Regions from separate parts of the Salimicrobium jeotgali genome, predicted to be linked through region 2. Evidence: predicted binding sites of a transcription regulator. Region 2 holds the regulator's gene; the other holds the start of a gene.
What was found. The regulator NrdR, encoded in region 2, represses ribonucleotide reductase genes. The targets are predictions, from matches to a motif close to AACACNATATATNGTGTT.
Positions count from the first base shown of each region.

Region 1: the regulator NrdR is predicted to act here: its motif matches at 4,399-4,416, upstream of AAV35_RS05740 (vitamin B12-dependent ribonucleotide reductase).

Region 1 is NZ_CP011361.2:1,142,016-1,149,565, reverse strand. It holds gene AAV35_RS05755 (M24 family metallopeptidase) at 1-366, opposite strand, end outside; gene AAV35_RS05750 (SA1362 family protein) at 624-1,013, shown strand; gene mntR (transcriptional regulator MntR) at 1,080-1,505, opposite strand; gene AAV35_RS05740 (vitamin B12-dependent ribonucleotide reductase) at 1,740-4,304, opposite strand; gene AAV35_RS05735 (rhodanese-like domain-containing protein) at 4,633-5,013, shown strand; gene gcvPB (aminomethyl-transferring glycine dehydrogenase subunit GcvPB) at 5,079-6,542, opposite strand; gene gcvPA (aminomethyl-transferring glycine dehydrogenase subunit GcvPA) at 6,535-7,550, opposite strand, start outside.
Region 2 is NZ_CP011361.2:959,204-966,753, reverse strand. It holds gene thrS (threonine--tRNA ligase) at 1-1,787, opposite strand, end outside; T-box leader at 1,854-2,073, opposite strand; gene dnaI (primosomal protein DnaI) at 2,125-3,063, opposite strand; gene AAV35_RS04795 (replication initiation and membrane attachment family protein) at 3,069-4,415, opposite strand; gene nrdR (transcriptional regulator NrdR) at 4,528-4,992, opposite strand; gene AAV35_RS04785 (hypothetical protein) at 5,028-5,402, opposite strand; gene speD (adenosylmethionine decarboxylase) at 5,483-5,839, opposite strand; gene AAV35_RS04775 (glyceraldehyde-3-phosphate dehydrogenase) at 6,000-7,034, opposite strand; gene coaE (dephospho-CoA kinase) at 7,120-7,550, opposite strand, start outside.

The sequences.
Region 1 (7,550 bases), 180 kb from region 2:
TTCGACGATACCTGATACAGGAACCAGTTCCCCTTTTACTTTCTCATAAAAAGTTTCATATATACCATAGGTAATGTGGTCCTTTTCGAATCCGATTTTTTTACTGCCTGCTTCGGAAAACTGTGCAGCCACTTCGTCGGACATCGGGCCCTTGTGTTCTACCACTTCAAATTCACTCACCTGATCATTCGCCTGATCTACATATCTGAAATCGGTAATCAGTTTAGCAGTCGTGTCCGTAATGACTACAGCTCCGGAAGTTCCGGTGAAACCAGTTATGTACCTCCTGTTTTTATCACTCATGACCAGTAGCCCGTCTATATTCTGTTTCTTCATGGACTCCCTTATTTGTACTAATCGCGACATATGTGTTCACCCTCCTTTGAATATTCTTACTAATAGCCATTAATAGTGTATCATAATTGTACGTCCCATCACTACTCTAGCGTCATCCATCCGTATGCGACTATTGATCTAAAAAGATTGTCGCGGGTTTTCATCTGTTTAAGTGATTTGCCGGGCGATACGTGAAATAAGAATTAAAAAATTTTGCGATTTCATGATAGAAACACCCCGAAAAGTGGTATAACAGTAGTATAAGAGCTATGAAAGGAGGCCTCCTCATGGCACGCGGATGGTTTAAATGGGTAATGTATGTATTTATTGGATTTGCAGTATTCTACATCGTCAATCAGCTTCTGACCAACACGGGCAGCTTTCTGGCTTCCATTCTTACTATGGTTGTTGTCGCCGTCATCATCTACGGGGTGATTTATTTCTTTTTCATTCGACGCAGACCCGGAGGTGTAAGGGGCAACACAGATGAAATGAAGAAATATAAGCAGGCCGTCAAACAGTCAAAACAGAAGTACGGCACCAGCTCAAGCGAACCGGTCAAATCTTCCAGGCCCTCAGGGAAACAAACGAGAAAACGCAGATCCAACGCTCCTCACCTGAAAGTGATCAACGGGAGTAAAGGAAAGAACAAAGACAAAGACAGAGCGACCTTCTGATCCCCGCCGTATTTGCATATGTTCATAAACACCGATTATTCAGGTGATCAAAAAAGAAGATGCGTTTTAAGCATCTTCTTCGCTTTTATTATGAATGTGGATTAAGGCTTCGCGTCGCGAGGAATCTTCTTCAAAATACTGAACCAGATCACCGATACGATCGATGGAATCCCAGCTCAAGTGGTGTTCGATCCCTTCCACTTCTTCGTATATTTTATCCTTCTCCACCCCGATTAATTTAAGAAAGTTCTCCAGTAACTCATGCCGGTATACTAAACGCTTCCCGATTTTCTTACCTTTTGAAGTAAGCATTAAACCTCTGTATTTTTCGTAGATCAAGTATTCATCTTTCCCGAGTTTTTGTACCATTTTGGTTACAGAGGAAGGATGAACCTTAAGATTTTCCGCAATATCGGAAACTCTGGCATATCCCTTATTCTCAATTAACAAATAAATCTGCTCAATGTAATCTTCCATACTCGGTGTGGGCATAATTTACCTCCGTTATCACTCAGGTCATTCACTAAAAATCATACACTAATTCAAAGGGATTAACAACTCAGCTTCACGTGAAAACATCCGTTCCATTTTACGTCAGGGTGATCACGAAGGTTTATGACCACTGGTGGAAAATCATTCCGCATATATCGAAGACCCGGACTATTCTGAAAGAGTCCGGGTCCTTTTCATACATATACGCCTTAGAATATCTTCACTTTGACACTTTTAGAGACCGCATTTCAACTGAGCATTACAATTCGTACAAGTATTACAGCCGCCGATGTCTTCAATCGTCCCCTGTCTGCATACAGGACATGTATCTCCGATTTCTGATCCGATAGAAACGTTAGTGGACTGCAACTCCTGTACAGTATCCATGAGAACTACTTTTCTTTTTTCATCTTCGAACTCAAAAGATTCCTGTTCCCCGTCGAATTCACTTTGTTCGGCTTTCAGGGTTAAAACCTGGGAGTCACGACTGCCGTCCACATAAACGGTACCGCCTTTTGCACCGCCATCGTACAACCTTTCGTAAACGGACTGCACCTGTTCCACAGTGTAACCTTTAGGAGCGTTCACCGTTTTCGAAATTGAACTGTCCACCCATCTCTGGATTACACACTGGGCATCAGCATGAGCTTCCGGAGTCATGGACATGGCCGTTACGAACCAGTGTGGCAGATTGTTTTCATCAGCTCCAGGCGTACGATCCAGATATTCCTGAACGATATCCGCCTTCACTTCGATAAATTTCCCGAGACGGCCGCTTCTGTAATAGGAGAAGGAGAAATACGGTTCCAGACCGGTACTCACTCCGGCCATCGTTCCTGTGGAACCGGTAGGAGCCACGGTCAACAGGTGAGAGTTCCGGATTCCATTTCTCATCACTCCTTCTCTTACGTGTTCCGGCATTCCTTTCATGTATCCCGTGTTAACGAATTGACTTCTCTTTTCTTTCGTATCTTCCGGAGATCCCCCTTCTATGAATGGGAAACTGCCTTTCTCGCCGGCAAGTTCAATCGAAGCCTCATAGGCGGTTACGGCAATCGTTTCGAAAATTTCATCGATCAGTTTATTGCCTTCTTCCGAACCATACTCTGTCTCACAATAAATAAGCAGATCATGAAGACCCATTACACCAAGACCTACCCGGCGTTCTCCCAGAGCCTGTTTTTTGTTTTCCTCCAGGAAGTAAGGAGTGGAATCAATAACGTTATCCTGCATGCGTACTCCGACGCTTACCGTATGTTTCAATTTTTCGTAATCAACCGTTTTGTTTTCCTTATCAGCCATCTCTGCAAGGTTCACAGCTGCAAGGTTACACACGCTCCAGGGAGCCAGTGGCTGTTCCCCGCAAGGATTGGTCGCAACAACTTTCTGTCCATACGACGTAGCGTTTGTTTTTTCATTCGCATTGTCGATGAAAAAGATCCCCGGTTCTGCTGAATAAGTTGCGCAGATGTTAATCAGATCCCATAGTTCCCGGGCTGCAACTTTTCTGTAAGTACGTACGCCCAGTCCTTTTTCTTCCCATTCTCTTACATCCCCGGAGTTTTGCCAGTTTTCATTGTAATACTTCATTTCTTCTTCGGAGTACGACTCCACGTCCGGAAAGCGAAGAGAGTAGAACGCTTCATTCTCAACAGCTTCCATAAATTCGTCTGTAATACATACAGAAATATTGGCCCCGCTCAAAAAGTCTGAGTGATGTACGGAATACGTGCCGCCATCTCTGAGTTTTTCTTCAGCCTCTCTGATAGACTGGTTTGTAAATCCTCCCTGACCTTCTATCCCCTTAAAATTAACGACACTCTGATAAAGGTCCCGTTCTTTTTCGGTAAGAGGCTGGAATTTGAGCTTATCCTGCGCCAGCTGCTTAATCTGTTCGTCCGTTGTATTTTCAATTAAATAGCGGAGAATTCTCGGGTTCTGCATCTTGGAAATTATGAACTCCAGAATATCCGGATGCCAGTCGGCAAGCATGATCATCTGAGCCCCTCTGCGGGAACCGCCCTGTTCCACCAGATGAGTCAGTTTCGCTATGTCATCGAGCCAGGAGACGGAGCCTGAGGACTTCCCGTTCACTCCTCTTGCCAACGTGTTTCTCGGTCTTAATGTCGATCCGTTTGTACCGACTCCTCCCCCCCGGGACATAATTTCCATCACCTGTTTACGATGATCTGAAATGCCTTCCCTAGAATCCTGGATGAAAGGCATAACGTAACAATTAAAATACGTTACTTCCTTTTCGGAACCTGCCCCGTAAAGCACCCGGCCTGCAGGAACGAAGTTCATCTGTGAGAGTTCTTCATAGAATTCGCTGAAACTCTGTTCCTGTCTTTCTTTAGTAGTCTCGACCCGGGAAAGACCCGCAGCATTTCTTTTGGCTATCTGTTCATAATAAACTTCCAGAGGTTTATCGATAGTATCGAGACCGCGTTTCACGATTCCGTCAGCTTCTTCTTCATCCAGCACGTGAGAAAACTCATCTTCCACTTTCACCATAGCCTCTCTAGTTTCCCAGTCGATAGAGACGATGAAACCGTATCCTCGTGCAGGGAATTTGGGATCAGCCTTGACGGTCAGTACGACAAAGTCCCCTTCTTTTAACGTCAGTCTCTCTGTATCCTTAAATGCATACCTGTCCAGCATTACAAGCCTGGAGACACCATTATGGGTGGTGGTCATGTCATCACTCACCTCAAAAACCTGAGGAAACAATTTGATATCCTCGTTCAACTGTTGTACATTAATTTTTGTGTGAACTTTTTCAGATGCACTCGTTGTCATGGTAATCCTCTCCCTTTCCGGAACATATCTTCTAATTAGTAACATACCACATCCACAAAAAGTTAATCAATATATTGTGCTTCATTTTTAAAAAAACACAATATATTGTGTTTTTGAACAACTTATTTTTAATTTGTCAACTTAGCAAACGTATATATAAAGAAACGTGACGGCGTATAATACAGGAAAATCCGTCAAAATCATTGCTTTCAAAAGAATTTGTGCCTTGCTTTTTTTGGATGGCTTTTCCAGGAAGGAAACCTTTGAAATTGTAAGGGGAACTGATTATAATTAATAAGGAAATATTCTTAATTAGGGGGAAGACTTTATGAGCTGGTGGATTCTACTGGGCATTGTCATTATTTTCATTGCCTTTTCTGTGTATCGATATATGAAATCCAAGAAAATTCTAACTACGCTGTCAGAAGATGAGTTTAAACAGGAATACCGGAAAGCACAACTGATTGATGTAAGGGAACCGAAAGAGTTCGATAGCGGACATATCCTCGGAGCACGCAACATTCCTCTTTCGCAGATGCGTAACCGTACAGCGGAAATACGTCAGGATAAACCCGTCTACCTTTATTGTCAGAGCGGAGCAAGATCGACACGTGCAGCCATGCTTCTCCACAAAAAAGGCTACAAAGATCTGAATCAGCTCGAGGGTGGATTCAAAAAGTGGAACGGTAAAATCAAGGCAAAAAAATAACAGTAATAACCCCCGGACTCTCTATTGTCCGGGGGTTATTATTATTACATATGCTCCCGCAGCCGTTATCTGTTGAAGTCGTATTTCAGGACCGGTTTTCTCGCAGCAGTCGTTTCATCCATTCGTCCCACTACTGTTGAATGAGGGGCTTCCTGCACTTTCTCTGGCTCGTTTTTCGCTTCCAGCGCAATCTGCTCCATCGTCTCAATGAAACCATCCAGCGTTTCTTTGGCTTCTGTTTCCGTAGGCTCGATCATCATCGCTTCCTCGACATTTATCGGGAAATAGATCGTCGGCGGATGATAACCGAAATCAAGCAGTCTCTTCGCCATATCCAGCGTCCGTACTCCCTGCTTCTTCTGAAGTTTTCCGGAAATTACAAACTCATGCTTACAATGCTGTTTGTACGGAAGGTCAAATGATTTTTCAAGCTTCCGCATCATGTAGTTGGCATTAAGGACAGCGTACTCACTGACTCTCCTGAGCCCCTCTGCCCCCATAGTCCTGATGTAGGTGTAGGCACGCAGATTTATGCCGAAATTACCGTAATAAGGCTTCACTCGTCCTATGGAGGAAGGTCTCTCGTACTCGAACGTAATACTGTCATTGTTTTTCACGAGTACCGGTTTAGGCAGATACGGGTCAAACTCGGCGGTCACCCCGACCGGCCCGGACCCCGGTCCTCCTCCTCCGTGCGGGCCTGTAAATGTCTTATGAAGGTTTAGGTGGACAACATCAAAACCCATATCTCCGGGCCTTGTGTACCCTAAGATCGCGTTCAGGTTCGCTCCGTCATAATACAGTTTGCCGCCGGCTTCATGAACGATTTTTGCCATTACAAGAATTTCTTCCTCAAACAAACCGAGAGTATTAGGGTTCGTAAGCATAAGGGCAGCGGTCTGATGATCGACCAGTCGCTTAAGATCTTCAATGTCCACCAGCCCGCGTTCATTCGTCTTCACTGTTACCGCTTCAAACCCGGCTACTGTTGCGGAAGCAGGATTCGTTCCATGGGCAGAATCAGGCACAATAACTTTGGTCCGTCCGTAGTCCCCATTATTTTCATGGAAGGCCCGGATCATCATAAGTCCTGTCCATTCGCCCTGAGCACCGGCTGCCGGCTGAAGTGTCACGGTGTCCATACCCGTGATTTCACAGAGAGACTCCTGCAGATCATACATCCATGTGAGAGCCCCCTGCACCGTGCTCTCCTCCTGGTAAGGATGAATGTGACTGAAGCCCGGAAGTCGCGCTACGTCCTCATTCAGCTTTGGATTGTATTTCATCGTACAGGAACCGAGAGGGTAGAAACCTGTGTCCACACCGTGGTTCCTCGTGGAAAGACCTGTATAATGCCTGATCAGCTGAAGCTCACTCACTTCCGGAAGTTCTGCCTTCTCTTTTCGGATGTATTCATCTTCAAACATGCTTTCAATCTCCATGTCCTCCACATCATTTTCGGGCAGACTGAAACCGGATCTTCCAGCGGTACTTCTTTCAAATATAAGTGGATACGCCTCGTTATTCATCTAATCCCCCCAACAACTGTGCAAATTCTTCAATTTCATCTTTTGAACGGAGTTCAGTTACTGCCACCAGCATGCAGTTCTCATATTTACCGTCTATCTTTCCAAGATCAAAACCACCTATGATTCCGTGGTCGAACAAATACTCGTTGGCTTTTTTGACCGGAACAGGAAGTCTGATAGCCAATTCATTAAAGAACGGACCATCCACGAGCAGACTCATTCCTTTTTCTATTACACACTTTCGCAGATACATTGCTTTCTGAATATTCATTTTCGCCATTTTAACCAGACCTTCCTTGCCGAGTGATGTAAGTGCAACACTTGAAGCAAGAGCATTCAGTGCCTGGTTGGAACAGATATTCGATGTCGCTTTTTCTCTGCGGATATGCTGTTCCCTGGCCTGAAGCGTCAGAACGAAGCCTCTTTCCCCTTCTTCATCCACCGTTTCCCCGATGAGCCTTCCGGGAACCTTCCTCATCAGTTTCTTCGTAACGGCAAAGTACCCGCAGTGTGGCCCCCCGTACTGGGCCGGAATACCAAACACCTGTGTATCACCGACTACGATATCCGCCCCGAAGTCCCCGGGTGGAGTCAGGTATCCGAGAGCAAGCGGATTGGCAGAGACGATGAACATCGCCTTTTCAGCTTTTTCTTTCATGGCTTTCTTTATTTTTCCGAGCGGTTCGACTTTCCCGAGGAAATTCGGGTACTGGGCTACAACTGCCGCAACATCTTCCGACAGATGAGTTTCGAGCTCGTCTAAGGCCATCGTCCCGTTCTCTTCCTTAAGAAACACCAGTTCCAGGTCGTGTGCTTTGGCGTACGTCTTTATTACTTCCAGTGAATCAGGGTGTACCGTATCCGAAAGTAATATTTTTTTTCCTTTCGACTGTGCCGCAGCAAGGGTTACAGCTTCTGCAAGCGCCGTGCCGCCGTCGTACATGGAAGAGTTGGCGACGTCCATGCCTGTAAGCTCGGCAATCATCGTCTGAAATTCGAAAATAGCCT
Region 2 (7,550 bases):
TGGGCCTCACGGATTTTATATCCGATTTTTTCGTTACGTTCATCTACGCTCACCCGGATTCCTGACTGGCGCAGACGATCTTCGAGCTGTTTGGCGTAATCCAGATGGACGTCCGCAGAGACCGGAATGATCCGCGCCTGTTCAGGGGCGAGCCACGTCGGGAACGCCCCCTTATATTCCTCGATGAGGAAAGCTACGAACCTCTCCATCGTGGAGACGACACCGCGGTGGATAACGACAGGACGGTGGTCTTTGCCATCTTCTCCGACGTACGTGAGATCGAACCGTTCCGGCAGGTGGAAATCAAGCTGGACCGTGGAGAGCGTCTCGTCTTTTCCGAGAGCCGTTTTCACCTGAACATCCAGTTTCGGACCGTAAAAAGCTGCTTCCCCGTCCGCTTCCACGTAATCAAGCTCCATTTCATCCATCGTTTCCTTCAGCATAGCCTGGGATTTATTCCACATCTCATCGTTATCTACGTATTTTTCCTTGTCCTCGGGATCACGATAGGATAGACGGAAATAATAGTCGTTCAGGCCGAAATCGTGATATACCTCGCTGACAAGTCTGACGACGCGTTTAAATTCATCTTTCAGCTGATCGGGGCGGGCGAAAATGTGAGCGTCATTAAGCGTCATAGCACGGACGCGCTGCAGACCTGCAAGGGCGCCGGACATTTCGTGCCGGTGCATCGTACCCAGTTCCGCGATACGGACAGGCAGGTTACGATAGCTGTAGTATTCATTTTTATAAACCATCATATGATGCGGGCAGTTCATCGGCCGCAGCACGAGATCCTCGTTGTCCATCTCCATCGTAGGGAACATATCCTCTTTGTAGTGATCCCAGTGTCCACTCTTTTTGTACAGATCCACGCTTCCAAGAACGGGAGTATAAACGTGATTGTACCCCAGTCTTTCCTCCAGGTCCACGATGTAGCGCTCAATTGTACGGCGGATCGTGGCGCCGTTTGGAAGCCAGAGTGGCAGCCCCTGTCCGACTTCCTGACTGACCGTGAAAATGCCGAGTTCCTTACCTAGTTTGCGGTGGTCCCTCTCTTTTGCCTCTTCTCTTAAACGAAGATATTCGTCAAGCTCCTCCTGTTTCTCAAAAGCTGTACCGTAAATACGCTGAAGCATTTTATTATCACTATCTCCCCGCCAGTATGCACCTGAGATGTTGAGCAGTTTAAAGATTTTAATTTTGCTTGTCTGCGGAACGTGCACACCGCGACAGAGATCGACGAACTCACCCTGCTGATAGAAACTGATCGTCTCTCCTTCAGGAATATCTTCTATAAGTTCTACTTTAAGGTCGTCCCCAAGTTCTTTATACTTCTGTATCGCTTCTTCCCGGCTGAGTTCAAATCGCTTCACTTCCAGATTCTCATCAACGATTTTCTGCATTTCTTTTTCAATTACCGGAAGATCCTCGGGAGTGATGGATGTATTCAGATCCATATCATAGTAGAAACCATCTTCGATCACAGGACCTACCCCGAGATTAATATCCTCGTCAAACACCCTCTTCACTGCCTGAGCCATAAGGTGGGCGGTCGAGTGTCTTAATACTTCCACCCCCTCCGGATTTTTATACGTTACGATTTCGATGGAGGCGTCCTTTTCGATCGGGCGCCGCAAATCGTACATTTCGCCGTCAAGTTTTACAGCAAGCGCCTGTTTTTTCAATCCGGGAGAAATAGAGTGAGCTATCTCCTCACCTGTTACACCCCGGTCGAAAGTTTTCTCGTTGCCATCCGGAAACTGGATACTTATCGATTCTGCCATCACTGCCACTCCTTCTGTATAATAATTTTCCCATAAATAAAATAACCCGCCCACAATTGCTTTCGCAAAAGGGGCGAGTTATCGACTCGCGGTTCCACCCATCATTCACGCCTTATTGAGGCGTCTTCATTATCCTTAACGCAGATATACGCCGACCGCTACTCACAGTTCACAGCCGGAGCTCCGAGGTGGTAATTGATAATCCTTCCGGGAGAAGCTTCCAGCCGCGACTTCTCTCTCTGAACCACAGGTACTTTACCAATCATGTCCTCTTCCAAGCTTTCATTTATCATTATGTCGTTATTATAGCCCTCTCCCACGGTTAAATCAAGCTTTCCTACCGATTTCTCCGGTTTGGACCGCTCACTTCCACCGGGTCGCTCAATTGACGGATCCTTTCAATGATCCTCGTCGCTTTCAAAGCACCCACTTCTCCTCTGTTCGTATGACCCATTACCTGTTCCAGTTCTTTAAGGGAGTAATTGGAAGTGAAGAAGACGGGAAGTCCTTCCATCATCCTGTGCTGAAGAATAGAGCCGAGTATTTCATCGCGGAACCAGGCGGATTGTGATTCCGCCCCGATATCATCCAGCATTAGAACGGGTACTTTTTTGAAAGCATCCACTTTACTTGCAATAGAATCATCTTTAATCGAAGCTTTCATTTCCCTCACGAATTCCGGCATGTAAATCACCATAGTCTCGATGTTGTGGTTACTGAGTTCATTCGCAAGAACTCCGAGAAAGTATGTTTTTCCTACACCGAACAGTCCATGGAAATACAGTCCTTTTTGTGGAAGTTTTTCCCCGAGCTGGTCCACGTAGGCTACAGTTTTCATTACTGCTTCGTTTCTCTCTTCGCTGCCGGTGAAATCCAGTTTTTCCAACGTCGCTTCATGCAGTTCTTTAGGCATGTACAAACTTTTGACGAGGGAACGCTGTTTTTCTTCTCTTTCTTTTTTTACCTGTCTCGGGCATTTGTCGTAAGCGATTTTCACTTCCTGTCCGTGAACTTCCGCACGGGGCACGTAGCCGGGCAAGATGTTAATGCACTCCGCGCGGGAAGGACACTTCTCACAGGCCAGCGACTGGTTCTGATATTCGTGAAGTTTAATCAGATTCTTCTCAGCCACCGTTCTCGTCAGCCCCTCTGTTTCTTCAATCAGTTTTTTGACTTCAGGGGCTTCGAGCACCTGCTGCCTTGCCTGATTCATGCGGTTTTTGAACGATTCGTTATCTCGCATCCATTTCTTCAAAGATTCCTGAATCGGCTCCACGTGGTTCACCTGCCTTTCCGTTTCTCGGTGATGCGTTGAATACGCTGGGCGATTTCTTCGCCGGAAGCTCCCTGCTCTTCCTTTTCCTCGTGACTCGGACGGGGCTCTTCCTTGTGTTTTTCCTGCTTGTACCAGGCAGGGAGAACTTCGGAACTGCGCTTTTTCTTCATCCCTTTGTCTTTACTCCACTCCTGATACTTTTTGTGTTCGGCTCTGGCCATATTCATAGCCTGTTCTACCGTTTTCACGTTTTTTCGTGCCCAATGACTCGCGATTTTTTCGAGATAAGGTTTTGAGAGTTTCATATCCGTCTTAAGCAGTACGTAGTGGATCAGTACGTTCATTACGCCTTTTGGAAGACCCTGTTCTGTCATAACGTTCCTGATCAGTTTCACGTCCTGGTCCGTTGCTTTGTTGCCATTCGACATGTCCTCGAGCAGTTCTTTTGGAGTAATGTTTTCAAGCATACTGATGAATTTCTCGTTTTTTGAAACAGGGGCGGTTTTCTCTTTCACCTGTTCTTCTTTTTTCTCTTCAGACTTTTCAGTAGCCGGTCCTGATGGAACGTCACGCTGGCCGAGATCGTGACAGGAAGCTTTCAACTCTTCTGTATCCAGCTCATTCTCCTCCGTAACCGACCACAGAACCGCCTTTTCCATATCCGTCGTACTTATATTATAGAGCACCGCCAGCTGATGTACGAGCCGGCTGTTTTCTTTTCCTAAAATTTTCCCGGCAGGAAGCATACGTTCCTGAAGGGCTTTCTCGATCCACTCAAGGTCTACGGCACTCTCCTGGAGAGCCACTCCCTGCTGCTGTACGGTCTCTTTCCCTGTATCTATACCCTCCGGAAGAGTGGCTGCCGGAGAAAAAACGTCACTGAACGAAGCGGTGACTTCCGTATACTCGTCCAGCTGCACAGAAGAGAACGAAAAAGCCTGCTTCAGCATATTGAATTTCTCCTCGCCTATTCTGTGAAGAAGCAGGAGGGAGAGCATATGGTCATTAAAAAACTGGAAAGCGGAGAAAGGAGGGATGAGATGGTACGCATAACTGATGCGATTTTCCTCTTCCTTCCTGAACGATTTCAGAAGACCGATCGCTTCAAGCTGAATTCTGGCTTCGTAGATCCTGTCGAGCGTCAGCCCTGTATAGGTCATCAGCGCATGATGGGTCCGTTCCCCTTCATACAGCCTGGCTTCTCCTTCCAAAAATTGAAACAACGTTACAGCCTCACGCCCTATAACGGGCTGATACAAATGAGTCAGCACCGTCGTTCTGTCTTCAAGACTAGGCGCACTTAAGGAAATATAACAATCTTTCGGGTTCAGTTTTCCGATTCCTTTATTCATTGAGCTCACTTCTTTCTGCCTGAGGAAACTGAAATTTCACCTGTGGTCTGATATTCCGGAAGTTACACATGTGAAGCTGCCCCCTGCTGAAAAAGAATGAGCCTGATGCGGCTCATTCTTTCTCTTCATGTTTAATCAGATCTTTCAATTCATCAATGAAAACGTTGATATCCTTGAATTGACGATAAACAGAGGCAAAGCGTACATATGCTACTTCATCGATTTCGGAAAGATTCTTCATAACCATCTCTCCGATTTCTTTACTGTTCACTTCAGACACTCCGCGATTACGGAGTTCCTTTTCGATGTCATGAGTCACTGCTTCCAGGTCTTCAACAGCTACCGGACGCTTCTCACAAGCCCTTATCAACCCTCTCATCAGTTTCTCACGGCTGAATTCCTCTCGCGTCCCCTCTTTTTTGACTACTATCAGTGGCACTTCTTCCACTCGTTCAAATGTAGTAAAGCGGAAATCGCAATTATCACATTCCCGGCGTCTTCTGATCGCATGCCCGTCTTCTATGGGACGGGAATCCAGCACTCTCGTATTTTTGTCACCACAGTTCGGGCATATCACCATTCATCATCTCCACTATTCAGAAGTATATGTATCTAAGTTTTTTCCACCACTGGTAATTTATCTTCCAGCTTTTCGTAAAACCGACTCACCAGTTTATGACTGTATCCGAAATCAAAAGGAAGAGCTGATTCTGTAGTCACTGAAAAATCGACAGCGCTCCTGTAGGGGCGGACCATGATAATCGTTACAACCACAAAAGCTTTCCTTCCATCCCTGTATTCCACCGTAAGTTCGCCGCGTTCTCTGGAAGAACCTTTTATTATTGATGGCGGCTGGAACATCTCTTCAACAATACTGAAAATTTCATCTTTATTCGCTTTATAGTATTTCGTCTGTAACGATGAATCCGGATGATGATCTCTCGTCTCGGCGTGATCGGAAAAATATTTTGACATAAAATTTTTCACTGAGTCTTCTCCTCATCACTGGGTTTTTATACATATCTCATTTTAACATGATTCCTTCCGTACGGAAACTGACTATACGCTCAGGTATTAAAAACGGCCCCCCGACGAATTTCATTTATGTCATACTTACGGCACTTCAGTCCTTCGACGATAGTATGGAAAGCTTCCTCCGGCTGCAGGTGGTCCCCACACGTATAAATATCTATACTTGCATACCCGTGTTCCGGGAAACTGTGAATAGTCAGATGCGACTCAGAAATCAGCACGACTCCGCTCACTCCCTGTGGAGCAAATTTATGAAACGCAACTTCCCTTACTTCAGCACCGGCTTTCAAAGCTGCCCTTACAAACAATTTCTCAACGTAATCGATATCTTCGAGACAGGAAACATCACAGTTCCATAAGTCCCCAAGTATGTGTCTTCCCAATGTATTCATGACAGACCTCTTCTCCCTTTCATACGTAACCATGTCCAGGTCGAACTGAACATTCCCGTTACAGCCTCCCCGGCTGCGTGAACTCAGCAGGTCCACTGCCTTTTTGAAATCGTAACATCCCCCCGTAAAAAAAGGAAACCTCAAAGCATTAGCTTTGAGGTCACGACACTTTTTGTTTTTTTTCGCTCATCAGTTGTTCTGCTACCATTTTCGTCAAATCGACAGTGCGTGCGGAGTACCCCCACTCGTTGTCGTACCAGGCAAGCACCTTCACTTTTCTGTCCCCTACCACCTGTGTAGTCAGACCATCGATGATGGAAGAGTAAGGTGAAGAGGTATAGTCGATCGAAACGAGGGGCTCATCGGAATAGGACAGAATATTTTTCATTCCGTCTTCACTCGCTCTTTTGAATGTTTCATTTACATCTTCCTTAGTGACATCTTCTTTCAAATCGACCACGAGATCGATAAGAGAAACGTTAGGCGTCGGCACGCGTAAGGCCATACCGTTAAGTTTCCCTTCAAGTTCGGGCACAACTTCCGAGATAGCTCTGGCTGCCCCGGTGGAAGTAGGAATGATCGACTGGGTGCATCCCCGGGCACGCCGTAAATCTTTATGCGGATTGTCCAGATTCTGCTGGTCGTTGGTGAACGAGTGCACGGTGGTCATAAGACCGTCAACGATGCCGAACTCATCTTCGAGAATTTTCACTACCGGAGCAAGGCAGTTTGTCGTGCAGGAAGCGTTGGAAATTACGTGATGATTGTGATGGTCGTACGCTTCATTGTTAACACCCATTACAATCGTAGCGTCAGCCTGTTTTCCGGGAGCTGTAATAATGACTTTTTCAGCACCGGCACTTAAATGTTTTGCAGCAGCATCTCTTTCTCTGAACTTACCGGTGGCTTCTATAACTACATCAATGCCCATTTGTCCCCACGGTAACTGAGCAGGGTCCCGTTCCTGGCAAAGAGCTATCTTATGATTGTTGATGTACAGTGCCTCTTCCGTGTGATCGATGTCAGCATTCAGTTTCCCGTGTACGCTGTCATATTTAATCATATGAGCCAGCGTTTCCGGTGGATAGCTGGCATTTACAGCTGCCAATTCCACTGTATCATCGTCAATCAACTGTCTGAGGACCATCCGCCCGATTCTTCCAAGACCGTTGATTGCTACTTTTGCTTTACCCATAAGTACCCCTCCATTGTGTCATCATAATTTAAAAATAGTATATCATATTGTAATCGTTTTTGTTAGTGGATAATTAAAAATCCTGTTATTTTTCAGGATTTTTCAGGACCCCCCATTCTTCCAGCTGTTTTCTTACCTGGATCTTCGTTTCTTCCACACTCCCATTGTTATCAATCACTGCATCTGCCATACGCGCTTTTTCTTTAATACTTATTTGTGAAGCTATCCTTTCATTCGCGTCTTCCCTTGCAGAACCATCCCTGTCCATAAGTCTCTGCAGTTGTATCTCCTCATCGACGAACACCACCATCGTTCTGTTGACGTAGTCCGTCAGTCCGCTTTCATACAGAAGAGGTATGTCCAGTACAACCGCGTTTTCCCCTCGTTCCTTGTAATACTCCCTTTTTTCTATCATTCTTTTGCGCACTTCGGGATGTACAATAGCATTCAGCCGCTTTCTCTTTTCTTCATCACCGAAAATAATCTTCCCAAGAGCCGGTCTGTCTATTTCACCAG